Regions from separate parts of the Parabacteroides sp. AF27-14 genome, predicted to be linked through region 1. Evidence: riboswitches for the same ligand, from Rfam matches in the RefSeq annotation. Region 1 holds a riboswitch; each other region holds the start of a gene.

Region 1 (7,753 bases):
ATCACCGCATTTCCGTATCCATAATCCGACAAGACCCCACGCACTTGTTCCAAAGCCTCTCCTAAAACCTCTTCCCGGAAAGCGATATCTTCAATAATAGATACCGTACCCCGTGGCCGTCTTCCCGCAGCGGAAGTAAATAAACCGTTTCGTACCCGCCAATAAGTAGCGTAAAGCTTCGGATCGGTCGTAAATGATACCGGATATAAGGTCTGTATATCTGCTAGCCGCTCCTCTATATCCCGGAATTGGATTTGAAGTTCTTCTTCCGAATTAGAAGACGTGTCGATCAGCAACGCTACCGCATCCTCGGGTAAAGAATGTAATATCTCCGGCATCCCCGGTTCATCCTCTACCGCATGTAAGGCGTTTCTATCCATCAACTCGGCGGCGGACACTTTGCATTGGCGTAACGGGGCTATGGCTCTGCACGCCTCCATCAAAGAGGGGAAATAAATCAAGGCGGAAGCTTTTAAAGCCTCATCGGGGACTGTCTCGAAAGTAACCGAAGAAATAAACCCTAAGGTTCCTTCCGAGCCAACCATTAAATGCATGAGTATATCGTATGGATCGGTATAATCCAAGAAAGAGTTCATTCCATAACCGCATGTATTCTTCAACTCATATTTAGATAGAATCCGGTCTTCCATGTCTGGATTCAACAAGATCTCCAAACGGAAATTCATCAACTTCTCCAATAAGCCTATATGCGTTTGCATGAAATCCCTGCGACTCGCTAACGAAGAAGTATCCAAAAAGGCTCCATCCGCAAAGATAATCTCCATATCCCGGACCGTATTATAGGAGTTATGGATAATACCATAGCTAGAACCACTCGAGTTATTCGCTACGATCCCGCCGATACGTGCGGATTTGATGGAGGCAGGGCTAGGCCCTAGCTTACGGCCATAAGGTTTCAACCAGCGGTTCGCCTCTTCTCCAGTTATACCACAAGGGAATTTAGCCAAACTCCCATCTCCTGAAATCTTAACCTTTCCATAGTCAGGACTGATTTCCATCAATACAGAATCTGTAATAGTCTGGCCGGATAAAGAGGTCCCCCCAGCTTTAAAGGTTACAGATTTACCAGTCTTCTCACATTCAGCAAGAACACGTTTTACATCTTGCTCACGACTCACGATTTCAACTCGTTTGGGATTCAACCTGTAAATCCCGGCATCTGTTCCCTTCGCTAATGTAGTTAAAGCATCAGCATATACCTTTTTTATCTTCATAGTCTAATACCTTTATTTGTCTAGAAACGACATTTCAACAAAGATATGAAACCTTTAAGACAATCAGGGCATTTCTCTAAAATAACGGGGAGAATACCCGAATACTAGCTCCGGATGGAAAATCCAGATTAAATCTTTCAATAAATATTCCGGATGTATAGGGAATTCCTCGTAATAAGGAACTGCACCTGTATTACAGGTATAAATCCGTTTTTTTTTAAAAGCGTCGAAATTCTCGTAAGGAGTATATTCGGAGCGTAAATCGTTATAGGTCATCTCAGAAGACTGATTATATTTAACAAGCCAAATATCCGCATGGATCGCTTTATCAAACACGGTCTCAAACGCTAAGGGGGTACTTCCGGCACCCGGTAAATCCTTAAACATATAATCAGCTCCGGCGTCCTCGATAAGATGAGCCATATAACTATCTCCGGATGGTACATACCACGAAGAGCCGAACTTTTTCTCCGACAAAACAGTAGGACGATTATCTATATTTGCGGTTAAGTCCTTTAGAGACAAATAGGCTTGCTCTGTTTCTTTAAATATAGAATCGGCCATCCCTTCCTTTCCGAATAGCAAACCATAAAAGCGAATCCACTCCGTACGCCCCAAAGGAAATGCCTCCATATAGTCGGCTCCTTCGATAATGGGTATCCCTATCTTCTCGACAGGCCCATAACTACTGTTCTGGAATGGGGAAGCTATCACGAGTTCCGCGCCGATCTCTATCATTTTCTCTATATTCGGAGAGGTAGCCTCACCTAAATCAGCGATTCTTCCGGCCTGTATACCCTCTTGTATGGCAGGAGTATCCATATAACGAGGCTCACAAACGCCTATAACCTTATCGGTTTCGTGCAGTTGATCAATAATAGCCGCATGGACAGAAGTATAAATCACAATATCTTTTACCGGGACCTTCACGATCGTCCCTTTGGGTAATCCGCCGGGAACCGACTTTGTCCGGTCTACCAATAAATAGCGTTGAAGCAGACGGGTGCTATCCCACGGATCACGAACTTCCACCATTATATAGGTATCAAAGCGCTGAACCGTGAAACCTTGGGCATATTGAATACTATCAGAGGAAAGAGCTTCCTTGGAAGAAGTTTGCTTTCCGGATGGCGTACATGCCACCATCCAGAAAGCGAACCCTAAGAGAATCAGTAATCGCATTAGATATTATCTTTTTGAGCGAGGACTACTTTCATGGGATTTAAACCGGCCTCAAACTTCTTGAACAATTTACCGTCACCTCCGAAACAATAGATATCGCCATTATTCTTATAATCAGACTCTGCGACATAGACATTTCCACCCACGGCACTGATTGAATAAGGGGATTGTATTGAGGTTCCATCTGTAATAAAGCTCGTTCCCGCAGATTGGCTCTTTGTATCAAATGTTAAAAATGCAGGGCTAGACATTCCCCATTGCGCATAGAACAGAAATAGCTTGCCATCCTCATAGGCCATCTCCGTTGCGTTTGGACAATTCGTAAGGGAAGTAACCTCATAAGTCTCCGTATTTATCTTTTGTACCGTATTGGGTATATCCGCATAGTTACCCATAGAAACCACATATACATTTCCTTGCTCATCCGCCTGTATCCGTGTGGGATTCAATACTACATCCAACTTCTTTATCTCTGTAAAAGTAGACAGATCAACCACTGATACCGTTTTATCATACCCAACCTCGGTACTGTAATCCATACCTCCGGAGTTTGAGACAAACAATTTATTAGAAGATACCGCCAATTGTTCCGGATTCCGTCCGACCTTTACTTTCGCCTCAACCTCCAAGGATGCGGTATCCAAACGAGCGACATATCCATTATAATAGCTAATATAGACTTTTCCACCCTCTGATACCATATAACGGGGCTGCCCCTCTGTCTTGACTTGCTTAATGGATTTTGCCTTCAGATCTGTCACTTCTATCGTAGACTCTCCATATACCGCGATATACATCTTATCGCCATACACGATCATATCCTGTGCCGTATCTCCCAGCCCCCTGCCATTTTGAGCCAAGAAATAATCGGGGACAACCTCATCCTTTTCTATGTCGTACATATATAAAGAAGAGTTGTTATTTCCCATATTGCCCGAATTCAAGAAATATAAAGCCATGAAAGAACTATCCTTCACAAAATCAATAACTCTTACGGAAGCATAAACAGAAGACTCACCTTCCGCATTTGCGGCTATAACTAATAAATAGCCTATATTTACGACATCCGTAATAGCATATGAATGTGTTCCAACTTCTACCTCCGCAATTTTCATATCTTTAGCGGTTCCATCAGAGGAACCATAAATCACGTACTTTGTTACATTGTCAACAGAAGACGGAGCTGTCCAATTTAAGGTTCCGCTAACTTTTAAAGCTTCCGGATTCTCATCCGTAAAACTGACATTAGTTACAGATACATTTGGTATGTTCAGTGAAGGCTCATTGTCATCATCACAGCTGACAAACGAGAAAGACATCAATGCACACAAGGCAGAGACACAAACTAAATTCTTCTTTTTCATTACTTTACTTTTATAGTTTACTAATAGGATAAACAAATACTTAAACGCCAAGAACGGCCCGGCATGGGATAATACTGAATAACATCATAATTCACGTTCGCAAGATTTAACAATTCACCTTGCAAACGCAAACCGAAATATCGAAAACGAAAATCTCGATTTATAGAAATACTCTGTTCTATATAAGAATCAATCCTGTTCCGATCTATATTTTGCGGCAATGCATAACGATCACCAACCGCAGTCAGTATATAAGAGACATTTACCCATGGATTTTCCAAGGTTACGGAAACCGTGCCAGAATGACGAGGTGTATAAGGAATCTGATCCTTATAATTCTTAGCTTCCGGATCTGTCACATCAACCGCGTATTGAAAAGAATAAGTGGAAGCCAAAAGCAAGCTCATTCGTAAGGGCAATCGGAATTGTGTAGATAAATTTACATCTACCCCTTTAATATCCACTTCGCCCATATTCATCATCTTCCAAACATACATGGTAGGTAAAGCCACGATCTTATCTTTCACCGTATTATAATATCCATCCGCCGAAATACTGAAATGCCGCAGCCAATCCCCACAGGAAGAACTCCATGTTACCCCTACATTATATTGGGAAGTTTCTTCCGGTTTCAAATTTGTATTTCCCATACGGAGGTAATACAAGTCCGTAAATGTAGGAACCCGGAATATATCTTTGTAAGAGGCACGTATCCGCAAAGTACTTTCCGAGAATGGCCGCCAAGACAAACTTACAGCCGGGGATAAACGCCTCTTATCATCCGGTTTTTCCCCTTGCTCCACTTTATCAGTGATATATGTTCCCAATAAACTAGCGGTAGCCGTGAATCGACTGTTCTTATATTGCACCGCTAGTACTGATTGAGAGGCCATTCGCTTTGGATTAGGGCCGTTCACAAAATTATTGTCCAGCATAGAGCGAGTTAAATCCGTAGTCAACGTCGCCGATACATACTTTATAGGAGTATACAGCAAACCTACAGAGCCATAATACTCATTCTGTGTATTCAAATCGACTTGTTCGCCCGCAGCATATTTATCATTTATATCTAAATAACGAGTAAAAGCATAATTATACTTAGCCATGGCCCGTAGCGTAAATTTCTCATTAAGAACATTCTTATACCCCGATTGCACGAAAAAGTTATTATCCCATAATCGTTCAGAAGTGTTCTTGTTATATAAATTAACAGAACCGGGAAGCCCCCGCTCCGAATCAAAATAGTACGCCTTAAAGGAAAGTTCGCCTCCCCTTCCAAAATCGCCGAATAGATTACCTTCCAAATGGAAAGAATGGATATCGCTATTTCTTCGCTTCTCTCTCGTTTCCAATTCCCCATTAATTAATGTATAGGGATATTGTCCATCCGCACGCACGAAATCACCATGTAAGGATGCGCTCCAACGCTTTCCTAATTTTTGATCATAATGCAGCACAGGATTAAAAAGCCCGAAGGAACCTCCCTTAACCTTAAGATAAGTATGAAACGATTTGTCTTTAAACGTGGGCTTTCCGGTTTGTATATTCAAGGCGCCTGCCGAAGCATACACCCTTGCCGTTTGGAAAATGTCATCCGACTGCCCGATTGACAAGGAAACCATCTCCACATTATCCAACGAGAAACGGCTGATATCGACTTGCCCGCTTTGCGCGTCCGTAATCGTCACCCCATCGTAACTGACGGCGGTATGCTTCGCCCCCAAGCTACGTACCGAGACCGTTTTCAATCCTCCGATCCCCCCATAATCCTGTACCGTAACTCCCGAGAAGCGTTTCACGGCCTCGGATAGGTCTTGTACTCCCAAGCGATCGATTCCCGCCCGGTCCATAATTTGCAAAGGCGTACCTTCACGGGTGACCGACGGACGTACCTTCTCCACCACTTCCACCCCGGAAAGCTCGTGATAGGCCGTCGTATCGATCTGTTGACCGTAAGCGACACCCAAAGAGAATAACCATGCGCTAAAAACGCATAGGCATCTTATAAGATATAAATCTCGCATAGCAACATTTAGATTTACCAACGTCTTCACCCGAAACGTCGCATAACAAAATCATGGCAGGTTTTCTGGCTCGTCCACCCTCTGTCGGCTACCTTCCCGCCTATCCGATAGGCAGTGGCAACAAGATTTGCCGGGGCTCCAAGGACTTACAGCTACGGGTACAGCTCCGGACTCGCACCGGATTCCCTTTTACTGATTATTATCGGAATCGATAACATCTACACCTTGATTGGCCGCAAAGATACATGTTTACTTTTTGATTAGCAACAAAAAAGCCCCCCGGCGAATCACTTCGGCGGAAGGCTAGGGAGTTTACACTTTTCTAAACATTACTAACAACAAAATATTTATTCTATGTATAAAAGAATAATATCATTAACTGTGCGGTCAACACACGCAAAAACATGGTCAATGGATAAACCGTCGCATATCCAACCGCCGGCGCATCATTTCCTGCCGCCATATTGGAATAGGCTAACGCAGGAGGATCGGTCGTACTTCCCGCAATCAATCCCATCAACGTAAAATAATTCAGTTTATAAAAATACCTTCCCACACAACCGATAATCAGTAGAGGCAATAACGTTATTATAAAACCATAACCGATCCAAGCTACACCACCCTTATTGACTATCGTATCGACAAAACCTTCACCCGCACTCAATCCCACGCAGGCGAGAAACAACGTGATTCCTAATTCCCTCAATAGTAAATTAGAACTTTGCGTGGTATAAGTAACCAATTTATAACGATAACCGAACCGGCTTATCAATATCGCAACGATCAACGGACCTCCCGCTAATCCTAATTTCACCGGTTGAGGAATACCCGGAAAACTAATAGGAAGACTTCCCACGATAATACCCAAAACTATACCAACAAAAATAGTCACCAAATTAGGTTCATTCAAGCGTTTCATTGAATTACCCAGCGTCTCGGCAACTTTCTCCACCGCCAATTCACTACCGACCACTGTCACCCGGTCGCCTATTTGCAAGACCAGATTAGGAGTAGCTACCAACTCCAGCCCCGCACGATTGATCCGAGTCACGTTAATTCCATGTAAACGGCGTAACTGCAAAGCCCCTAATTGCTTACCGTTGATTTCAGACCGGGTAACCAAAATACGCCGGCTGATAAACTGGCTTTCCGCCGGAATCCATTGCTTACGATCCATCTGTATTTCTTGACCGATAAAAGTCTTTATCGCCTCCACGTCATGCTCTGCGGTAATAACAAAAATCTTATCATCCCCATTCAATACCGTGTTCCCCGCCACGATCTCTATCCGATTCGTATCGTTACGTAAAATACGGGAAATAACAAATTCACGGTGTTCCAACAATTTAGATAGCTCACTTACGCTACGACCAAAAATCGCCGGATTCTTCACCACCAAAGAGATAGGTACAGCCTCTCCTCCCGATTCCGTATCCGTCTCTTCTTCCAATTGTTCCGTCTCCTTCGCAAAAGAGATACGGAAAACATAACGGATAAAAATCATCGACAAGATAATGCCGATCACACCTAACGGATAGGCAACCGCATATCCTAAAGCGATCGTTTCATCCGAGATCCCCGTCATATCTGAATAAGCCTGTTGAGCAGCGCCCAATCCCGGTGTATTCGTCACTGCTCCGGATAAGATACCTACCATTGTCGGTATAGGAATGCCTGTAATATAATGTATAATCAAGGCAGTAATCACCCCTAGAAAAACAATACCGCAAGCAAGCATATTCAACGTGATCCCTCCCTTTCGAAACGAAGAGAAAAATCCGGGGCCTACTTGCATACCTACCGAGTAAACAAATAAGATCAAACCAAACTCTCTAAAAAAATGAACGACCGACGGATTCGCCGTAAAACCGAAATGCCCGAGAAAGATCCCGACAAACAGTACCATGGTAATCCCTAAAGAGATACCGAATAGCTTCAGTTTACCAAG
Region 2 (7,753 bases), on a different contig from region 1:
TCAAAATCAAAACCTTTGGAATCTTGTACACCCACCTGTCCGATTACACTCATCGTGGTAGTCTCGCCGTTTACTTCCTCTTGATAGTTGTTGGTCAACGTAGCCGTACTGTTCATCTTCCGGATATAGAACAAGCTGGCATTGGCGCTTAATATATTGTTCAATTGATATTTAAGACCCACCTCGGCTTGGTATCCTTTCTCCGGCTTAAATACTTCCTCATTGCGAGCAGGCTCGAAACGATTTCCATCACCTCCTACATAAATGACGTTATCTTGATAGAACGTACGGATCGGCTTGAAGAAAGAGGCGAAAGACGCATAAATGGATGTATTCGGATGGGGCAGATAGACCGCTCCGAAACGATAAGTCAACGCCTTATTCTTTATCATATTGAAGCTTGAATGCTCCTCATACTCACGTCGTCCGGTAGGAGTTGTAGCGCTGGCGGACATATAACGGAAAAAGTCGTAACGTAGAGCGGCTAATACCTTCCATTGCTCGTTGAACTCAACCATATCTTGAAGATAAAGGCTGTTGGAATAATGATGCGTAACCGTTGCTTTCGAGAATTTACTGGTCATATATCCCATGCTATGCGGATCATAAACGGATACATGCGAATAAAGGCCGGGACCCTGAACATCATCTCCTAAATTATAGCCCGAATAGCTGGTACGATTCAAGGCGACGAAAGAGTAACCTCCCATATACGTATGCTTTATCTCACCCGTCCTGAATTTACCGCTTAGCTCGAGCGTATTGGCTACCGTCTTGGCTATATGGGAGAAGCGAAGCGGGAAAGAAAGATATACACTGTCCAAACAGATATATTTTTTCTGGCCGTTTTTCATATAATAATGATCATAGATCGGATCATCACTTTCGAGATAGTCGAGGGCTTCCGTCCCAAAATAGTTGATATCGTCGTTATTGTAAGAAAGGCGATCTGTTAGTTTCGCGCCGTTCCAAAAAGTATGTGTGTATTGCGTCGATACGTTCCATGCGTGATTCTTCATAAAGTCGGACTCGTTATTGTAGCGAGCCTCACGGTCAAGTCCCGGTAGCATCTCATTTTTATGGAGATATAACTGTCCTGTTTGCACATTATATACATCATTTGCCATTAAATCGGGAAGACCGATCTCCGTCCCATAGAAGTCGCGGTTAAAACCTCCGCGAACATCTAATATGTCACGTTCCGTCATTTTAGCTTGCAATGCCAGATAACCGGAAAAGCGACGGTTGCCATTATCACGCCAGCCCTCTTGATCGGAAAAGTTGACATTGGCGTAATAATTGACCGGACCGACCAATTTACCGCCCATGCCAAGTGTCGCCTCTTTATTCTCGTAACTACCGTAGGCCAATCGAGCATTAACGCTCTGTTTCTCTGACGGGGATTTACGAACGATATTCAAGGTTCCACCTACGGCTGAATGTCCGTAAAGTACAGAAGCCGGTCCCTTTAATAATTCAATAGACTCGATACAGGATAGATCGGGTACGGGATAAGAGTTGTTTATTGCCGAACGTTCATCGCGGATACCGTCTATCATCATGATAGAATGATCGAAACCACGGATCGACAATTGTTGAAATGCGCCATAAGATGTCTGGAATCGTACGCCCGGCATAAAGCGTACCGCATCTTGGATATTACGGATACCTCGCAACTCCAAACTACTCGCCGTAATGCTATTAATTGAAATAGGAAGATATTTCATAGGTACGTCCAACTTCGTGATTTGTGGACGTGGCTTGCGTGCGGCGGTCGCTACGACTTCTTGAATATTGAATGTCGTATCGGCGAAATTCGTGTACTCATTCTTGTGTTGTGCCTGCATCGTACTGATACATAAGGCTGTCAACGGTAAGATTGTCAAAACTCTTTTCATATATTTAGCATTATAACTGTTTATTGTATGCATGTGAAATCCCTTTCGAAAGAAATTCCATTTTCCTTCGAATGAAAATTTAGTTTCTTTCGGAAGGAATTACTTTTTCTTCCGAAAGGAATAAAACATAGATTTGGAGAACTTTTTTAGTCCTTCTCTACCGCATAAGCTTTCTTCTTATCAACGATATCGATCATCTTATGTTTAGCCATGAAACGGGCATGTTCGATGAAAATCTTCTGAATATCCGGATTCTGTCCCAGACCTTCCATAAATACGCTTACCTCGTAGCCTTTCTTTTCCAGTTCCTCTTTCCAATCACCGGCGATATCGTTTTTCGCATGGTCTCCAGCGACAAACATAAATGGCATTAACACGACTTTCTTCGTACCATTGGCTTTTACTTGAGCTTCCATCGTATCAAAAGAAGGATAACCTTCAATAGTTCCTACGGAATAATTCTTGAACCCCTTCTCCTTCAACATATAATCCAACATGGCATATTGGGCCGTTGCTGGAGTATAAGTGCCATGACCTACTAATAATGTAGCGCCTTCCTTCGCCCCATTTTTTATGATAGCAGCGATTACTGCCTCATAATCTTCCGGCGTATACAATAGGGGATTGCCGATTCGGATTTCCTTGAAAGAAGACTTCATGGCGGCAACGTCTTTACGTAAGGATTCCATCTCGATACCTTCGATTATATTCGTGGATTGGATCAAGATGTGCGTATAACCATCAGCCTTTAACTTTTCCAAGGCTTCGATCGGGTTTAGTTTCTCTATGCCACGAGCTTTTAAGCGGCGCATTACAATGCGAGAAGTCCATGCCTCACGCAACTCAACATCTTTGAAAGCTTCTTTCGCTTTTTGATTGATCGCGTCGATTGTCAAGGCACGGGTATCATCATGGGTTGTTCCAAAATGTACCATCAATAAAGCGGCCTTATCGCCCGGTTGTAAAGAGGCGAATAAATCGGATGCTACAAAATTCTCGCCATCGTGCGCACGACAAACTAGGCTGATGACCAGCAGGAAGAAAGATAGTAAGTGTTTCCTCATCATATGAATATATTAATAATTAGATTACATATCAATCCCACGGAGACAACGTATTATTCCGTCTCCAACATCTTTTAGATATAGGTGATATTTCTATCCTCTTAATTACTCCTAACCCCGGGAGGAATTAATCATTACTTCGCTTGGCAGGTTTCCTGACTGGCTCGAAAAGCAACCTTCCCATCTTTCTTAAGACAGTGGCATAGCAGAACGCTTTCCTTTTCAAGAGCTTCACAGTAGCGGGCACTGTTCCGGATTCTAACCGGATTCCCTTTTATAGAATTGTCGGTAGACAAACTCTATCACCTAAGCGGTCGCAAATTTATATAAATAATCCCGAAAAGTAACAACATCTTTCAAAGAATCCCTGTTTCAATAGCATCTTTTTTGTTTAACATCAAATAAATAGATATGGAATGGATAACTAATTTACTTCAACATTATCCGGAGCTAGCTATTTTCATAACCTTAGCTCTCGGTTTCTGGATTGGCAAGTTTAAGATAAAGAAGTTCACGCTGGGAACGGTTACCAGCGTATTATTGGTCGGTGTATTGATCGGGCAATTAAAAATCGATATAAGCGGACCGTTAAAGTCCGTCTTTTTCTTGATGTTCCTCTTCGCTGTAGGATATAGTGTTGGGCCACAGTTCTTCCGGGGATTGAAAAAGGAAGGTCTTCCTCAAATGCTTTTCGCCGCCGTCATGTGTGTGTTTTGTTTGATCGCTCCTTTTTTGTTAGCGAAACTTATGGGATATAACGCAGGCGAGGCCGCAGGATTATTGGCGGGCTCCCAGACGATGTCGGCAGTATTAGGAGTTGCCGAAGATACGATCGGACAGATGAATATTAGCGATACGGATAAAAGCGCTATGGTAAATGTAATGCCCGTGGCCTATGCGGTAACTTATATTTTCGGTACGGCAGGATCCGCATGGTTAGTGAGTGATATCGGGCCACGTCTTTTAGGAGGACTCGACTACGTGAAAAAAGCGTGTAAAGAGCTAGAGGCTAAAATGGGAAATAACGACGAGAGCGAGCAACCGGGCTTTATGCCTGCTGCCCGTCCGGTAACTTTCCGGGCCTATAAGATTAGTAATGAATGGTTCAAGGATGGCAAAAGCGTAAAGCAGTTGGAGGTATATTTAGACCAATTGGGACGGCATTTGTTCGTGGAGTGTGTCCGTATTAATAATGTAGTAACCGATGTTAAACCGGATTTGGTTTTACATACCGGAAATGAGGTTGTTCTAAGCGGTCGCCGAGAATTCGTGATCGGAGAGGAGAACTGGATTGGCGACGAGGTCAATGACATTGAATTGCTCGATTTTCCGGCAGAGACGTTACCCGTACTAGTGATCCATAAGGAATACGTGGGGAAAAAGATCTGCTATTTACGCAATCAATCGTTTATGCATGGTGTTAGCATCAAGTCCGTAAGGCGTGCGGGTATCAATATCCCGGTCTTGGCCGCTACGGTGATAGATTCTGGTGATATGCTGGAATTGGTAGGCATGAAATCAGAGGTAAATAAAGCGGCGACGGCTTTGGGATATCCCGATCGCCCAACCAATCAGACCGATTTGATTTTCGTGGGTATCGGTATTTTCTTAGGGGGAATTTTAGGTTCGCTCGCGATTCATTTCGGGGGTGTCCCGATTAGCCTAAGTACGAGTGGAGGTGCTTTGATAGCCGGGCTCGTCTTTGGATGGCTTCGTTCTAAGCATCCGACCTTCGGGCGTATTCCGGAGCCTTCCGTTTGGATATTAAATAATTTGGGGTTGAATATGTTTATCGCCGTAGTCGGTATCACGGCGGGTCCCAGTTTCGTGACCGGATTGAAGGAAGTCGGTATAAGTTTATTTATTATCGGTGCTTTAGCGACATCTATCCCGCTTATCATCGGTATTCTGATGGGACGTTACGTTTTTAAGTTCCACCCGGCTATTACTTTAGGTTGTACGGCGGGTTCACGTACGACAACTGCCGCATTAGGAGCGGTGGAAGATGCCGTAGGAAGTGAGACTCCAGCCTTAGGCTATACCGTTACCTATGCGGTGGGTAATACTTTATTAATCATCTGGGGTGTCGTTATTGTGCTAATCATGTAATATATATAATGTATGGACAAGAAGAAAATACATGTCACGAGAGAATATGAGAAAAAGATGTCGGAGATTAGCCCTTTCGAGCTAAAGAACATCTTGATAGAGTTAGCGGATGAGAGCGCTCGTAAAAGTACGCACATCATGCTGAACGCAGGAAGGGGAAATCCAAACTGGATCAGTACGGTTCCACGGGAGGCATTCTTCCTATTAGGGCAGTTCGCCTTGGAGGAATGCCTGCAGGAAACCGAATTGGCAGATGAGATGGCCGGAGCCGCAGGGGTTCCCAACCGCAAAAGGATCGCGTCTCGCTTCGTACAGTTTCTAAAGAAACATGCGCAATCTCCCGGCGCTACTTTATTGAAGGGTACCTATGAATATCTGGTCACGGAAAAAGGTGTAGATGAGAATGAGCTTGTATATGAATGGGCGGAAGGCGTCATTGGTGATCAATATCCGGTTCCCGATCGTATCTTGAAATATACAGAAATGCTCGTGCGGGATTATTTAGACCAAGAATTATGTGATAACCAGCCCCCTGAGGGAATATTCGACCTTTTCGCTACCGAGGGCGGAACTGCCGCCATGTGTTATATCTTCGATACCTTGCAGCAGAATTTCTTGTTGAATAAGGGAGATAAGATCGTTCTCTTCGCTCCGGTATTCACTCCTTATATAGAGATTCCGGAACAGGCTCGTTATCTTTTTAATGTCATAGAGATAAAAGCCTTGAAGATGACAAAAGACGGCTATCACACGTGGCAATATCAAGAAAAAGATTTAGATGTCCTGAAAGATCCTAGCGTGAAAGCTGCTTTCATAACAAACCCGAGCAACCCGCCTTCATACGGATTGACAAAAGCATTGATGAATAGGATCGTTGAGATCGTACGGAACGACAATCCCAACCTCATGATTATTACGGATGATGTGTATGCGACATTTATTCCGCATTTTCGCTCGATGATGGCCGAATTACCAAAGAATACGTTATGTGTCTACTCTTTCTCCAAATATTTCGGGGCAACCGGATGGAGATTGGCGGTAATCGCTTTACATCAAGATAATATTTACGACCGGATGATCCGTGAATTGCCAAGAGATAAACAGGAGCTTCTAAAAAAACGATATAGCAGTCTATCCTTACATCCCGAGGATATCCGCTTTATTGATCGTATGGTAGCCGATAGCCGTCAAGTAGCCTTGAATCATACGGCCGGTCTTTCCTTGCCACAGCAAACACAAATGTCTCTGTTTGCGTCTTTCGCTCTATTAGATGCGGAAAATACCTATAAGAAAAGGATGCAGGATATGATCCACGAGCGTTTACACACATTGTGGGAAAGCACCGGATTCACCTTATTAGACGACCCTTTGCGTGCGGGATATTATAGTGAGATCGATATGCTTGTCTGGGCTAAGAAATTCTATGGGGATGATTTCGTGGAATATCTAAAAAAGAATTACGAACCTCTGGATGTCGTTTTCCGTCTGGCACAGGAAACTTCCTTGGTTTTACTGAACGGAGGAGGTTTTGATGCTCCCGAGTGGTCTATCCGCGCATCTTTAGCCAACCTTAAACGGGAAGATTATGTCCGGATCGGAGAGGGTATCGCATCTATTTTGCATAGTTATGCCCAAAGATGGAAAGAAAGTCTCGATAAGTAGAAAAAACAGCTCCAAGGCTTGAACAAAACGGGCTAATGGTACGTTTTATTAATAAACGTGCGATTAGCCCGTTTTTCTAAGTTATCCGGGAGATTATAAATAACCTCTATAACCTCATAGAAATTATCGAACAAATTGTATTTCATTATATTATATATTTGTTGATAATAAAAACAAAGACTCATTGGCAGATGTCTTATTTATTACATTTTAGCTGGTTATAGATAAATATATTTGCGAAAAGGCTTACAATAAAAAACGAATATGAATATGGTGTACGACATTGACATGCTTAGAAATTTCTATGCGAATTTCCCCAGAAGAGTGGACACAGCCCGCGAACGTATCGGTGGTCGCCCGATGACCTTGGCCGAGAAAATCTTATATGCGCATCTATACGATGAAAGCTCGACTCGCCTTTTCAAAAGAGGTGAGGATTATGTGAATTTCCGTCCCGACCGTGTGGCTATGCAAGATGCCACCGCTCAGATGGCGCTTTTACAATTCATGAACGCCGGAAAAGAAAAATCCGCAGTACCGGCTACCGTGCATTGCGACCATTTGATCCAAGCGAATATGGGAGCCAAGACGGATATCGATACGGCTACCAAAAGCAATAGCGAGGTCTATGATTTCTTGAAATCGGTCTCCGATAAATATGGAATCGGTTTTTGGAAACCCGGAGCAGGCATTATCCATCAAGTGGTATTGGAAAATTATGCGTTTCCCGGCGGTATGATGGTAGGAACTGATTCACATACCCCGAATGCCGGAGGACTTGGAATGGTCGCTATCGGAGTAGGAGGAGCCGACGCCGTGGATGTCATGACCGGAATGGAATGGGAACTGAAGATGCCGAAACTAATTGGTGTTAAGTTAACTGGTAATTTGAATGGTTGGGCCTCGCCGAAGGACGTGATTCTTAAGCTAGCGGGCATCTTAACCGTAAAAGGTGGAACGAACGCTATCATCGAATATTTTGGTCCGGGCACCGCCTCAATCTCAGCGACCGGAAAAGCT
Region 3 (7,753 bases), on a different contig from region 1:
GACATTTCCTTTTACCTTTTGGGAAACATACACGATCAGCGCCATCACGGATAAGGAACCGATCACGGCCGCTATCGATAAGGCGATCTCCCCCATAAAACCAAGTTTACTCAAGGCAACGCCCCCTAAACTACCGCTTAACAACACCACGAAAGCGACACCCATGCTCGCTCCCGAACTGATACCTAAGACCGAAGGTCCGGCCAATGGATTACGGAAAACGGTTTGCATCTGTAAGCCGCTGATGGATAAGCCTGCTCCCGCTACCAACGCTGTCAATGCCTGTGGTAGTCGGGATTTCCAGATAATATTCTGCCATGTAATAGGCTCATTTCCTGAATTCCAGATAATATGCCAAACCGATTGAAGAGGAATAGAGACTGACCCCAACACCAAATTCAAAAAGATTAGAACAAAAATAGCCGTGACAATCGCCAGCATCCATAGGGTATTTGAATGTCTCATCAGCGTTCCTTATTTAAGTCGAGAATAATAGACCGGCTCATGATCCGGTAATAAATCCGGATGAAAGATATGAAGCAAATCCGCTAGGACGATCTCCGGTTCTGTCGGCATACTCTCATAAAACGGCGTGTTCTTCATATTACAATAGATAATCCCTTTCTCCCGGAACGCACGGAAATCCGCATAACGAGGATCTTGCTCTTTCAATGCCTCATAGCTAAACGTTCCCGGGAAACTATTCACGATACGCCAGAAATCAGCATCGTCCGCTTGGTTATAGACCGTCTCGAAGTCTAATGTAACACCACCGGATCGCTCATCGTCTTTCAAGAAATAATCAGCGCCGGCATCCTTGAAAAGCTGTGCCAAGAAACTCTTTCCTCCTACGGCATACCAGTTTCCACCCCGTAACTCGCCACTAAAAACGATCGGACATTTTTTAACCTTGCCATCCGCCGTAAGTTCCTTTAATTCATTATACCTCTTCTCAATGGCGGCAAAACGCTCATTGCCCTCTTTCTCTACCCCTAACAACAAGCCTATGAACTTGATCCATTCAGCTTGTCCCAATGGCGTAGTCTCCTTATAACCCAAATGGGGAATCAAGGGGATACCCACGTCTTTCAGCGTCTCATAGCCTCCCCGCTTGAATGGCGATACAAGGATCAAATCAGGATTCATACTCATGATAACCTCGTTATCGAAATTTCCCTCTATACCGATCTTTGCGGTTTTACCTTCTTTCAGGCGTTCGTTCATCTCTTTATTGAACAAATGCCGTGTACTGGTAATCCCAACGACCTTATCCAAGGCACCCAATTTAATAAAATTCGATAATTGCAGGGAAGTCATACAGATAACGCTTCGGATAGGAAGCTCTATCATCGTATAATCAACGGGAATCCCCGTGGGTTTCGAACCTCTTTTTACGAACGCATAATGAAACGTGGTGCTTTCCTCGTTTTGAGGATCTTGAATATCAGCCAAGACATATTGATCCGCATAGGTAAGCTTGAATCCTTGGGCGTATAAAGGCTTAACCTGCTCTTGCGAGAATGCGGATTGCTCTACGGAAGCCGTCTTCCCTATTTCTCCTTTTTCACGGATACCTGAAGTACATGATAAAGTCAATACCGATAAAAGCAAGCATCCACCCGCTATAAACTTATTCATAATCCTTGTTTAATTGACAGTTGATCATTGACAGTTACTCTCGTCCTGCTCCACGGGACAGCAACATTTATTTATGAACCGGCAGGTCTTCTGACTTACTTCCATTCTAGACGCCTTCCCGATTACGAAACCAGTGGCCAAGGTATTGTCCGAATGTTTAGAAGTTCACAGCAGCGTGGTCTGTCCGGGATTCTCACCCGGTTCCCTTTTAATCCGCCTCCCGGAAAAAGAGATAAGCGGAGCCTGTTACAGCGACAAAAGTAGTAAGAATATTTGTATACATCCGCAATTTTAAGGACTTTTGCGTTTCAAATAAAAACAGATACACATGAATCATCCTATTCACTTCGTCTCATTAGGTCCCGGTGATCCGGAATTAATTACGCTGAAAGGGCTTAAAACATTACAAAAGGCTGATATTATCTATTGTCCTGCTACACAAGGCAAGCATGGAATCATATCTCGGGCGACGGATATATTGAAAGCTATTGAGGTAGACGAATCCTTGATCCATCCGTTTATTTTGCCAATGAGTAAGGAACGGACAGATGCGTTAAACGCTTATAACGAATTGTTTCTGGATGCCCAAGCTGAATATTTGAAAGGAAAACAAATCGTGATCGTCGCCGAGGGAGACGCTGGTTTTTATTCATCTATACAATATGTATACGATAAATTCGAGGAAGCAGGAATCCCGGTCGATCGAATCGCAGGAATTCCGGCATTTATAGCGGCAGGTGCCTTGGCCGGGATACATATCGTAAAACAAGAGGAGCAAATTAATGTAATCCCCGGGACTGCGTCGTTCGATGAACTTTCGGCAAAAATAGAAAATGGAATGATCATCGTCATCATGAAATTACCGGGTTGCCAAGAGGCTATTCATACTTGTATCCGGCAGTATGCGGATAAGGCGGTTTTTCATTATTTCGAGAATGTAGGAACAGGAAAAGAATATTATACTACTGATATCGCCACTATACATTCCAAGGATTTCCCCTATTTCTCCCTACTGATTATCCAACCTCGCTAAAAGAAGAAGGCTGCCCGGAGAGTAACCAAACCCGGACAGCCCATCTTATTACGCTACATGCAATATATGCTTAAGCTGATCGATATGGAAACGAAGTGTATCCATATAAGGTTTCACTGAATTATGGTACATGATCGCTTTTGCGTGCATATCTTCCAACTCGCTTACTTTACGGTTCGCCTCACGCATTTTACAAGCGTTGTAGCGAATACCCGATACATGCCCTTTGATATCCTCGATCGCTTGGTTTCCCCGGTTGAAGATAGACTCTGCTTCTTCCGGAGCGTATACCGTATAGGCTTGGGCAACGTCATCCAGTAATGCCTGTTGATAAGAGCCGGCTATCGGGAGCAATTGATGGATCGCATGATGACATAAAGAATGAACCTCGTTTTGAAGCTTCTTCAATTCTACTTCCCACTTTGATTCACATACTTCATCCAATTGTTTGACTTCCGCTACGACACGACCGCTAAACAATTCCACTACCATCTTTTCCCATGCTTCTGCTACCCACGATTTAGTAGCAAATGTAACCTGACTAAATCTTACTGTTGACATAACCTTAAATTTACATATTATATTGCTAATGTTATTAATCTCTCATCTATTTCAATTTATCACACTCAAACCATTTTAGCTTTCTTTTTATCGTTGTGACACCACAAAATTAATCAAATTATCATAGACGGATAATTTTAAAGACTATTTTATAATTCTTTAAGAGTGCAACAAGCAAAACGTATGATTTTTGCAAAGTTCACTTTACAAAAAGTTCAATTTCAAGCCTAACAGCTATCACAAAAAGCGAGATCATCGCCATTTTCGCACAAAAATATCAAAATAACACAATCTTCTTATTCCATAAAGGGGGAAAACCTTGTTCCGTATCATTTTGTTATTATAATAAATTAGATTTACTTTGTTCAAACTATATAAACTTACATAAAGCACATGAAATCGGACATTGAGATAGCAAGAGAAACAGACTTGCGTAAAATTAAGGAAGTTGCGACAACGTTAGGTATCCCTCGTGAGGAAGTACAAAATTATGGCAGGTATATTGCCAAGGTTCCTATCCATTTGATCGATAAAAAGCAAATGGACCAGCATAATTTAATTTTAGTGACCGCTATCACTCCCACTAAAGCGGGAATCGGAAAGACTACGGTTTCGATCGGTCTGGCTTTAGGGCTGAATAAAATAGGGAAGAAAGCGGTGGTCGCTTTACGTGAGCCGTCTCTTGGCCCGTGTTTCGGCATGAAAGGTGGTGCTGCCGGAGGTGGATATGCCCAAGTGCTTCCCATGGAAAACATCAACTTGCATTTTACAGGGGATTTTCATGCGGTTACTTCCGCCCACAATATGATTACCGCTTTATTGGATAACTATATTTATCAGACTCGCAACACCTGCGAGGGATTGAAGGAGATCAAATGGAAACGGGTTCTTGACGTAAACGACCGTAGCTTACGTAACATCGTATCGGGTCTAGGCGGCTCGGCGAACGGTGTCCCTACCGAGACCGGATTTGACATCACTCCCGCTTCAGAGATCATGGCGATCCTTTGCTTGGCTACGGATATAGAGGATTTGAAACGACGTGTCGGAAATATTTTATTGGGTTATACAAACGAAGATAAGCCTTTCACGGTAAATGATCTTGGCATAGCCGGAGCTATTACCGTATTGCTAAAAGACGCATTACTGCCGAACCTAGTACAAACAACGGAGAATACTCCCGCATTTGTACATGGAGGTCCTTTCGCTAATATCGCCCATGGATGTAATTCCATATTGGCCACCCAAATGGCTCTTACTTATGGAGATTATGTGATTACGGAGGCTGGTTTCGGCGCTGATCTGGGTGCGGAGAAATTCTTTAATATCAAATGTAGAAAAGCGGGGCTTTCACCGAAACTGACAGTCATCGTAGCGACTGCCCAGAGCTTAAAACTTCATGGTGGCGTTCCTGAAAAAGAAATCAAGGAACCGAATATCGAAGGATTAAAGAACGGATTCGCTAACTTAGATAAACACATTGAGAATATGAAGAGCTTCGGACAGCAAGTAATCGTGACTTTCAACCGTTTCGCTACCGATACGGACGAGGAGATCGCTTTAGTGGCTGAGCATTGCAAGGAAAAAGGGGTTGGATTCGCCATGAATAACGTTTTCTCCGAAGGAGGTGAAGGGGGTACGGAGCTTGCCCGCTTAGTGGTTGATACGATCGAAAATCATCCTTCCGCTCCTTTACAATATACATATGATCTGAATGATCCGATCCGTACGAAGGTACAAAAAGTGGCCCAGAAGATATACGGAGCCTCTTCGATTGTTTATACGACTTTGGCCGATAAAAAATTGCGTCAGATCGAAAGCTTGGGTATTTCCCATTATCCGATCTGCATCGCCAAGACTCAATATTCATTCTCTTCCGATCCGAAAGCTTATGGGGTTGCCAAGGACTTCGAACTAAAAGTACGAGATGTAATCATCAATAACGGAGCCGAGATGATCGTTGTCGTCATGGGCGAGATCATGCGTATGCCGGGGCTCCCTAAAGAGCCGCAAGCCCGAAAGATCGATATCGTGGATGGCATGATTGAGGGATTGAGTTAATAGACAGTAAAACAATTTAAATAAAAAAGGTACGCCTCACACATTCAGTAAGGCGTACCTTTTTTATAACCACTCTCGCCCCGAAACCGGGGGGCGATCAATAAGCTCTGGCGAACAGTACCCGGCAAGCCGACGGTTTACCTGTCACCATACACTTACCCGGAGTCTTATCACCAGCTAAAGGAATACAGCGGATCGTAGCTTTCGTCTCGTTCTTGATCAATTCTTCTGTTTCCGGGGTTCCATCCCAGTGGGCCATGATGAAGACGCCATCCTCGATCTTCTCCTTAAATTCCTCATACGTATCTACGTTTATGATGTTAGCCTCACGGTGATCGTACGCTTTCTTGAAGATATTCGCTTGGATTTCCTCCAACAGATTCTTCACGTATTCCTCAATGCCATCACAAGTGATCGTCTCCTTCTCCAAAGTATCACGGCGCATTACTTCGATCGTATTATTCTCCAAATCACGACCACCCATAGCCAAACGCACGGGAACACCTTTTAACTCGTACTCAGCGAACTTCCAGCCCGGCTTCTTGTTATCAGCGTCATCATATTTCACGGAAATGCCTAACGCTTTCAATTTAGCCACGATACCAGCGACCTTCTCGCTGATCTGCGTCAATTGCTCAGCGCTACGGTAGATCGGTACGATCACAACCTGTATCGGAGCCAAATGTGGAGGCAATACCAAACCGTTATCATCAGAGTGAGACATAATCAACGCTCCGATCAAACGTGTGGAAACACCCCAAGAAGTAGCCCAAGCATAGTCGCTCTTACCGTTCTTGTCGATGAAAGTAACGTCGAAAGCCTTACCGAAGTTCTGCCCCAAGAAATGGGAAGTTCCCGCCTGCAAAGCTTTTCCATCCTGCATCATCGCCTCGATCGTATAGGTATCCAAAGCACCGGCGAAACGCTCGCTCTCAGACTTCACGCCCTTTATTACCGGCATTGCCATATAATTCTCAGCGAAGTTCGCGTAAACCTCTTGCATCTTCTTAGCTTCTATCTCCGCTTCTTCACGAGTAGCGTGAGCGGTATGGCCTTCCTGCCACAAGAACTCAGCCGTACGAAGGAACAAGCGAGTACGCATCTCCCAGCGCATCACGTTCGCCCATTGGTTGCACAAGATAGGCAGGTCACGGTAAGACTGAATCCAGTTACGGTATGTATTCCATATAATGGTCTCCGAAGTCGGGCGAATGATCAATTCCTCTTCCAGTTTAGCTGCCGGATCTACGACAACCCCCGTACCGTCATGATTTGTCTTCAAACGATAGTGAGTAACCACGGCGCACTCCTTAGCGAACCCTTCTACGTGCTCAGCTTCTTTGCTTAAGAAAGACTTCGGGATCAGCAAGGGGAAATAAGCGTTCACATGACCGGTTTCCTTGAACATATCGTCTAGGATACGTTGCATCTTCTCCCAAATAGCGTATCCGTAAGGCTTGATCACCATACAACCACGCACGGCGGAATTCTCCGCCAAATCTGCCTTAATTACCAAATCTTGGTACCACTGCGAATAGTTTACACTTCTCGGTGTAAGTTCTTTCAGCTCTTTTGCCATTTCTTTATATTTCTAAATTATATTGTTTTCCTTAATCTGAATAAGTAATGGGTTGCAAAGGTAAGAAATAATCGTATATCTTTGTAAAAACTATATATAGATAATATCATGAATATACACAAGATCACACGTTACTTACTTATGTTATGTACATTTACGTTCTTAACTCTCACGGCGAAAGGGCAAGATGGAGAGCCTTTGCGACTGGCCGTGGCAGGGGTATCCCACGGACATCTATGGGAGGTGATAAGCCGTTTGGATAGAGGCGATTTCAAGATTGTAGGAGTCGCCGAGAAAGATGATTACTTACGGGAACATAACGGTCTGCGGGATAAGCTGGATCCTAACCTATTCTATGCGGACCTTGGCGAGATGCTGGATAAGACCCATCCGGAGGCGGTCATCGTATACGAGCCGATCCACGACCATCTTCGTGTGGTAGAGGCTTGCGCACCGAGAGGCATACATGTTATGGTAGAAAAGCCATTGGCCGTCAATAACGAACATGCTACCCGAATGGCATCGCTCGCCCGTGAGAAAAATCTCTTGTTGCTTACCAACTACGAGACTACGTGGTATAATACTAACCATGAGGCATTCCGCCTTATCGACAGCGGTGCTATCGGGAAGATCGATCGTATCAACGTATACGACGGGCATCAAGGTCCCTTCGAGATCAACTGCGGAAAAGAGTTCACGGACTGGTTAACTGACCCCGTGCTGAATGGCGGCGGGGCGGTTATCGATTTTGGATGTTACGGAGCCAACTTAGCCACCCGTCTCATGAAAGATGAAAAGCCTCTTAGCGTATACGCCGTACTACGGCAGAATAAACCGAATCTTTATCCCAAGGTAGACGATGACGCGACTATTATCGTGGA
Region 4 (7,753 bases), on a different contig from region 1:
GTCTTCTTCACCGAGAACCAGACAAGCGTGAACCCGCATAACCAGCTGGCATTCGACCAAAGCGCGCAGATCATCATCAGCCACGTCACCGAGGGCGTGAAGATCGCCGAGAAGGCCCTGTTACCCAAGGCGGTTATCAGCTTCATCCGTACGCACCACGGGCGTGGCAAGGCGAAGTATTTTTACAACTCTTTCAAGAACCAATACCCGGACAAGCCGATTAACGACGAGCTATTCACCTACCCCGGCCCGAATCCCTTCTCGAAGGAGACCGCCGTACTGATGATGGCCGATTCCGTGGAAGCCGCCTCCCGCAGCTTGAAGGAACATACCGAAGAGAGTATCAGCGCCTTGGTGAACAAGATCATCGACGGGCAGATCGCCGACGGCTTGCTAAAGAGCGCTCCGCTGACCTTCAAGGACGTGGAGACCATAAAGAGCGTATTCGTAGACAAACTGAAAACCATGTTCCATACCCGAATCAGCTATCCGGACTTGAAAAAACAATAATTATCAAGCAGATAGGCATACAGCCATCGGCACAGAACCATAATGCCTATTGTAAGGTTCTTATAATCGCAGTTATAAGCATCTTACAATGGGCATTCTAGCAACCTTACGATGGGCATCGTAATAATCGGCAATATTCCAACAACCCGGCGCAAGCGTCTTCCAATAGATCCAAGACCAGCTCAAAGCCCTCGGCACCGCTATAATAAGGATCCGGGACGTGATCGTACAACTTATTCCGGGAGAACTCGGTCATCCGATGTATCTTAGCTACGGATTCCAGATCGGGAGCCATCCGTTTCAAATCCGTTATATTTTGGTCGTCCATGCCGATAATCAAATCGAAGTCATGGAAGTCCCACTGACGTACCGGACGGGAGATCGAATCCAACGAATATCCCCTGCGAGCCGCATGCGCCCGCATCCTTGAATCTGCCCAGTCTCCCTCATGATAGCCGGTGATCCCGGCGGAATCGATCTCGATCCGAGCTTCCAGCCCCGCATCCTTCACCAACTTCTTCATTACCGCCTCCGCCGAAGGGGAACGGCATATATTTCCCAAACACACAAACAACAACCGTATCTTTTCCTCCTTCATCCCTAAGCTCCTTTCCTTTAATTTTCAATTTTCAATTCTCAATTCTCCATTTTCAATTCTCAAGCCGGGTCCACATCATAATGAACCAACAACTGCTTAAATAGCGCATATCCCTGCATCTCCGCATGAATCCCCTCCAATATCTCACGAAGCGGAGCGATCCCGGCGGATATCTCGATCTTCAAGACGATCTTCTTGATATGAAGCGTCTGTACCCGAGTGATAGGCGGCGTAACCGGCCCCAACACCCGCTCACCCAAACGAGCACGAAGTTTCTCGGCGTATAAAGCAGACATTTCCTGCAAAGCCTCCTCATTCCGACTTCGAAGGATCAAGACGATCAAACGGTAGTAAGGCGGGTAACGGAACATACTACGCTCGCTCAATTGCAAGCTCACCATTTCCTTATAAGCAAAATGCTGCACCATACGGATCAAAGGATGCTCCGGCTGAGTAGTCTGCAAGATCACCGTACCCCGCTTATCCCGTCGTCCGGCACGTCCGCTAACCTGTACCATCAATTGATAAGCCCGCTCGTGCGCCCGGAAGTCAGGGAAATTCATCAGGCTATCGGCACTCAGGATTCCGACCACGCTGACATTCCCGAAATCCAATCCCTTCGACAACATCTGGGTACCAATCAAGATTTGTGTCTTCCCCTTCTCGAAATCCGAGATGATCCGCTCGTAAGCCGTGCGGGTACGGGCCGTATCGAAATCCAGCCGCTCCACCTTCGCCGCTGGGAATTGCCCAGCGATCTCCTCCTCTACCTTCTCCGTACCGAAGCCTTGCATCTTGAACTCCGTCCCCTTACACTCGGGACATACCTGCGGCAAGCGGTAGGTATAACCGCAATAATGGCAAACCAGCTGATTATGCGCCTTGTGGTAGGTAAGGCTAACGTCGCAATTCACGCAACGAGGCACCCACCCGCACCCTCGGCACTCGATCATCGGGGCGAATCCCCGGCGGTTCTGGAATAGGATCGCCTGCTCGCCCCGGGATAGGGCCTCCCGCACCTTCTCCACCAACAGAGGGGAGAAAAGGGTATCTTTCATGATCTTCTTGCGCTTTAGCTCCTTCACGTCCACCGTAATAATCTCCGGCATCAAGCAATCACCGTAGCGGGTAGATAACTCAACCAGACCGTATTTCCCCGCCGTAGCGTTGAAATAAGAATCGATGGAGGGAGTGGCGGAACCCAATAAGGTCTTACCGCCGTGCATACCCGCCAAGACGATGGCAGCGTTACGGGCATGGTAACGGGGTGCCGGGTCCTGCTGCTTATACGTATTCTCATGCTCCTCGTCCACGATAATCAAGCCCAAGTCCTTAAACGGAAGGAAGAGGGACGAACGGACCCCCAATACCAGCATAGGCTCGTCGTTATGCAATAGCTTATTCCAAACTTCCACCCGCTCGTTATCCGAGAACTTAGAGTGGTAGACCAATAGCTTATCCCCGAATAATTTCGCCAGCCGTTCCGTGATCTGGGTCGTGATAGCGATCTCCGGCAACATATATAAAACCTGCCGCCCCAGCCGCAAGACCTCATGGATCAAACGGACGTATATCTCGGTCTTACCACTGGAAGTCACGCCATGAAGCAAGCAGACCTCTTTCGTCTTGAAAGCCTCATGGATCTCTCCATAGGCTTTCTCTTGCGCCGGACTGAGCGGATTCGGCTCTTGCAAGCGGCAGACAGATACTTGCAAACGACCCACCTCTTTCTCGTAACTCTCCAAGATACCCCGTTTCAGCAGCCCCTCCAATACCGCAGAGGTATAACCACTGCGTTCCAATAGCTCTTTCTTGGAAAGCTCCTTCGATAAAGCGGGATTCAAGGTATGGCTTAAATCCAAGAAGCTGACCAGCAGAAGCTCTTGCTTCTTCGCTCGTTTCAAATCCTCGAACACCGCCTGTAATTTCGTCTCATCCCGGTAAGCCTCGGCCAAACGGATAAACGCCTGTGTCTTGGGAACGAATCCTCGCTTTAGCTCCTCGCTCACCTCGACCGCCCCTTTCACCATCAAGGAAGAGACGATCGGGACAACATTTCGAAGACCGGTCTTCTTCTCCAACTCCGAGATCGTCAATTTCAAAACCCCGCTAAAAGCATCCAGTACCGCTTGCTCGTTCGGGCGCAAGGGGGCGGTGGCCTCGAAATCCTCATTATAAGTAACCGCCGTCTCGCTTTCCAACTTTAAGCCGGAAGGCAAGGCCGCCTTATACACGTCGCCCAGCTTACATATATAATAAGAAGATATCCATTTCCAGAAACGGAGTTGCGGACGGCGGAGCACCGGCGTGGCATCCAGCAAAGCGTAGATCTCCTTCGTCTCAAAATCGGATACCGGTTCCCGGTCGTGTACCTCCATGACGATAGCCGTATAATATCGTTTCTTCCCGAAATGCACGATCACCCGGCAACCGGGAGTCACGGCTCTCTCCAGATCTTCGGGTATCCGATAGGTATAGCTATTCTCCAAAGGAAGGGGAAGTATGACGTCCGCGTATTTCATTCAAACAGGTGTTTCATTACGAGCCCAAAAATAACAAAAAAGGCCGGACTTCTAAAGCCCAGCCTCTCTCATTTTATTTTCACCTATTTAGAACAAGATCGCTGCCGTGATAGACCATCCACGGTTCTTTCCGGCACCGTCGGAGAGGTTCACCTTCTCAATACTATAGTTATCAGTCAGTCCCAGACCATAATTGAAACCCACCTGCAAGTGGCTGATCAGTTCCACGCCGGCACCGAAGTTAAGACCTGCGCTGAAATTCTTCGCCTTCACCTGATCCGCTACGGAACCCGGGATATCCCAAAACTTATCACCGCCTACACGGAAACCGATATACGGACCGGCTGCCAAATACGCCTTGACGATCGGTAAACCGAATTTCCATTTCAAGTTGACCGGAACATCGATATAATCCGTCTTCATCGAAGTCTTAACCCCGCCAGCCGAGGTCGTCTCCAAACCTTTTTGCGAATACAACACCGCCGCATCGATCCCGACACCGACCAACGGTAAGGTCGTCTCGATCATCGGACCCACTTGAAAGCCGGTTACGTTATCCGCTTTCAACACGTCCGAGTTGAAATGAACAGACGATATATTCACACCTCCCTTGATACCGAATTTAAGCTGAGCGTTCGCCGGAAGCGCCATCAACGCTAGCAAGGCAACCATAACAAGTCCCACAATTTTCTTCATATTCATACTTCTTTTGTTAATTACTCGTTGCAAATAAACGCACTTTTCTAATAATAAACAAATATTCTCTATAGAGTGTTCACGGAATACCCCAGTCCTTTAAACGCAAAGAAAGCATGCATCTTACACACGGAGCTCATCCCGTCGGTCAGATTCATGCTTCTTTCCCTAATTATTATGGCAAAATAATTATCCGAAACCATGAGACGACTTGATAAGAAAACCTTGGATAAAGAATAGTAAAAACCGGATACGGTTCTTGCGTTCTCTTCCGGCCTTTCCTCGAAGCCGTCGAAAATATACACGCCTTGCAGGTCTTCTGACTTACTTCCGGTCTTAAGCGCCTTCCCATTCACTTGAATGAACAGTGGCAACAGTATTGCTCAACCCGTTTATGAAGCTTACAGCAGCGGGACTGTCCGGGATTCTCACCCGATTCCCTTTTAATCCCTATCCGGCGATTGCCGAAAGGGAACAAAGCATGTAGCAAAGATACATAAAGTTTTGATGTAGCCTAACACTTTCCACAAAAAATATCCTTATATTCCCGGTTCCTGATATAGCATAAAGCCGCCCCGATAGCCGTGCGATACTCGGCATACTCCGGTATCTTGAAATGGACATCGCACATCTCCTCCAGACGGGGGAAAATATCCGGGCATTGTGGCAAGCGAGTCAGGTTACCGATCAATACGATATTCTTGATATCGCCATTTAACGAGGCGAAAACAGCTCCTTGTCCGATGGTCTGCAAGACCATATGAACGATACCGAGAGCGATATCCTCAACCTTAGCGTTCGCGTCCGCTTTTCCGAAAATAGAGGCTGTCACGTCCAGCGGCAGGCCGGGTAGCGGATGCGGCGTAATATCCCGGATATGCAAGTCGATATCATTCAAGGAACCGTGCTCGGCCAAAGACGCTATTTGGTGAAAGTCATGCGTTTTCAATAATAGCTTAGACAAGCCGAGGATTGTTCCGCCACCGATACCCAATCCCCCGATATGCTCGATCGTGGAGCCTTGTACCTTGACAAAGGAGGTACCCGTTCCCATGCTGACCACCAATAGACTGTCCAGTCCCGTATTATATTGCGCCCCTAGCCCATTCGCAAGGAACTCATCCGTCTTCGCAGTTGGTAAGCCATATAAAGGTTGATCGATATAAGCACTACCTACACCTGTCAAGATCACTTTCTCTATATTCGAGAGCGAGATGTTATTATCATAAATATATTTACCGAAGGCCCCGAATAAAGAGGTTACCGGATCGGTAGCTTTCACGAACATCGGGTTCTTGATCTTCTTATCCTCCACGCCGACGATCTTGGTCGTGCTACCTCCCACATCTATACCTATAACGATTCCCATGATTCTTTCCCTTTTTAATTGAATAATCGCTACAAAAGTACATAAACCCGCATACAATACTAAAAAAGGCCGGACAAAATCAATTGTCCAGCCTCTCTTTATTTAAAAACCGTAAGGTCTAAACTCCATTTATTCGCCTAACAAGATCTCAAGGATCTGGCAAGCTGCCTTCGATACGGAAGTACCCGGGCCAAAGATAGCGGCAACGCCAGCCTTATACAAGAAATCATAGTCTTGAGCCGGGATTACACCTCCAGCAATAACGATGATGTCCTCACGACCTAGTTTCTTCAACTCCTCGATAACCTGCGGAACCAACGTCTTATGACCAGCGGCCAAAGAAGAAACGCCCATTACGTGAACGTCGTTCTCCACAGCTTGACGGGCAGCCTCGGCCGGAGTCTGGAACAACGGTCCCATATCTACGTCGAAACCACAGTCCGCATAACCAGTAGCGACAACCTTAGCGCCACGGTCGTGTCCGTCCTGACCCATCTTAGCGATCATGATACGAGGCTGACGGCCTTCTTTCTTAGCGAATTGCTCGCAAAGCTCGCAAGCTTTCTGGAAGTCTGCGTCTTTCTTAGTTTCTGATGAATACACGCCTGAAATAGTTCTAATGATTGCTTTATAACGACCTACAACCACCTCGCAAGCATCGGAGATCTCTCCCAATGACGCACGCAAGCCGGCAGCCTTAACAGCCAACTCTAATAAGTTGCCCTTCTTCGTCTTCACGCACTCCGTGATATCAGCCAAAGCTTTTTGAACAGCGGCTTCGTCACGGTTAGCACGCAACTCCTTCAAAGCGGCGATCTGCTCGTTACGTACGGCTGTATTATCGATCTCAAGGATATCGATCGGATCTTCCTTCGGCAAACGATATTTGTTAACACCAACGATGGTCTGAACACCAGAGTCGATACGAGCCTGTGTACGAGCGGCAGCTTCCTCGATACGCATCTTAGGAAGACCTGTCTCGATGGCTTTCGCCATACCACCCATGCTCTCGATCTCTTGGATCAATGCCCAACCTTTATGTACCAACTCATTCGTCAAAGACTCTACATAGTAAGAACCAGCCCACGGGTCGATCTCCTTACAGATCTTAGTCTCTTCCTGAATGTAAATCTGTGTATTACGAGCGATACGAGCAGAGAAGTCGGTCGGCAAAGCGATCGCCTCATCCAATGCGTTCGTATGCAAAGATTGTGTATGTCCTAATGTAGCGGCCATAGCCTCGATACAAGTACGTCCTACGTTATTGAACGGATCTTGCTCGGTCAATGACCAACCGGAAGTCTGGCTATGTGTACGCAATGCCAATGATTTCGGGTTCTTAGCGCCGAAGCTCTTCACGATCTTCGCCCACAACATACGAGCCGCACGCATCTTGGCGATCTCCATGAAGTGATTTACACCGATAGCCCAGAAGAATGACAAACGGGGAGCGAACGCATCCACATCGATACCGGCGTTGATACCGGCACGAAGATATTCCATACCGTCGCACAACGTATAAGCCATCTCGATATCAGCCGTAGCACCAGCCTCCTGCATATGATAACCGGAGATAGAGATAGAGTTGAACTTCGGCATCTTCTGAGAGGTGTACTCGAAGATATCAGCGATAATCTTCATGGAGAACTCAGGCGGATAGATATAGGTATTACGTACCATGAACTCTTTCAAGATATCGTTCTGGATCGTACCGGCCATTTCCTCCAACTTAGCTCCTTGCTCCAAACCTGCGTTGATATAGAATGCCAATACCGGAAGCACACCACCATTCATGGTCATGGAAACAGACATCTTGTTCAAAGGAATACCATCGAACAACACTTTCATGTTCTCCAAGGAACAGATAGATACACCCGCTTTACCTACATCACCAACCACACGTTCGTTGTCGGCATCGTAACCACGGTGAGTCGGAAGGTCGAACGCAACGGACAAACCTTTCTGACCGGAAGCCAAGTTACGGCGATAGAAAGCGTTAGACTCCTCAGCGGTAGAGAAACCTGCGTACTGACGGATTGTCCAAGGACGCATAGCGTA

Evidence for each region. Region 1 has a riboswitch for cobalamin ahead of DWY79_RS13995 (TonB-dependent siderophore receptor). Riboswitches for the same ligand answer to the same signal wherever they lie in the genome.
Region 2: it holds a riboswitch for cobalamin, as region 1 does, so the genes downstream of both, DWY79_RS11615 (sirohydrochlorin cobaltochelatase) here and DWY79_RS13995 (TonB-dependent siderophore receptor) in region 1, are expected to answer to the same signal.
Region 3: it holds a riboswitch for cobalamin, as region 1 does, so the genes downstream of both, DWY79_RS15860 (ABC transporter substrate-binding protein) here and DWY79_RS13995 (TonB-dependent siderophore receptor) in region 1, are expected to answer to the same signal.
Region 4: it holds a riboswitch for cobalamin, as region 1 does, so the genes downstream of both, DWY79_RS14540 (porin family protein) here and DWY79_RS13995 (TonB-dependent siderophore receptor) in region 1, are expected to answer to the same signal.

The regions. Positions count from the first base shown of each region.
Region 1 is NZ_QTLZ01000013.1:54,187-61,939, reverse strand. It holds gene DWY79_RS14010 (FAD-binding and (Fe-S)-binding domain-containing protein) at 1-1,235, opposite strand, end outside; gene DWY79_RS14005 (ABC transporter substrate-binding protein) at 1,299-2,417, opposite strand; gene DWY79_RS14000 (DUF5074 domain-containing protein) at 2,417-3,781, opposite strand; gene DWY79_RS13995 (TonB-dependent siderophore receptor) at 3,802-5,805, opposite strand; cobalamin riboswitch at 5,843-6,048, opposite strand; gene DWY79_RS13990 (putative transporter) at 6,158-7,753, opposite strand, start outside.
Region 2 is NZ_QTLZ01000009.1:143,781-151,533, forward strand. It holds gene DWY79_RS11610 (TonB-dependent siderophore receptor) at 1-1,898, opposite strand, end outside; gene DWY79_RS11615 (sirohydrochlorin cobaltochelatase) at 2,045-2,962, opposite strand; cobalamin riboswitch at 3,090-3,287, opposite strand; gene aspT (aspartate-alanine antiporter) at 3,374-5,071, shown strand; gene DWY79_RS11625 (bifunctional aspartate transaminase/aspartate 4-decarboxylase) at 5,084-6,733, shown strand; gene DWY79_RS11630 (aconitate hydratase) at 7,004-7,753, shown strand, end outside.
Region 3 is NZ_QTLZ01000017.1:9,242-16,994, forward strand. It holds gene DWY79_RS15855 (iron ABC transporter permease) at 1-465, opposite strand, end outside; gene DWY79_RS15860 (ABC transporter substrate-binding protein) at 475-1,638, opposite strand; cobalamin riboswitch at 1,701-1,900, opposite strand; gene DWY79_RS15865 (precorrin-2 C(20)-methyltransferase) at 1,967-2,671, shown strand; gene DWY79_RS15870 (hypothetical protein) at 2,720-3,232, opposite strand; gene DWY79_RS15875 (formate--tetrahydrofolate ligase) at 3,626-5,293, shown strand; gene proS (proline--tRNA ligase) at 5,391-6,872, opposite strand; gene DWY79_RS15885 (Gfo/Idh/MocA family protein) at 6,981-7,753, shown strand, end outside.
Region 4 is NZ_QTLZ01000014.1:82,188-89,940, reverse strand. It holds gene DWY79_RS14555 (HD family phosphohydrolase) at 1-510, shown strand, start outside; gene DWY79_RS14550 (low molecular weight protein-tyrosine-phosphatase) at 617-1,108, opposite strand; gene priA (primosomal protein N') at 1,168-3,630, opposite strand; gene DWY79_RS14540 (porin family protein) at 3,718-4,326, opposite strand; cobalamin riboswitch at 4,618-4,821, opposite strand; gene coaW (type II pantothenate kinase) at 4,841-5,695, opposite strand; gene scpA (methylmalonyl-CoA mutase) at 5,825-7,753, opposite strand, start outside.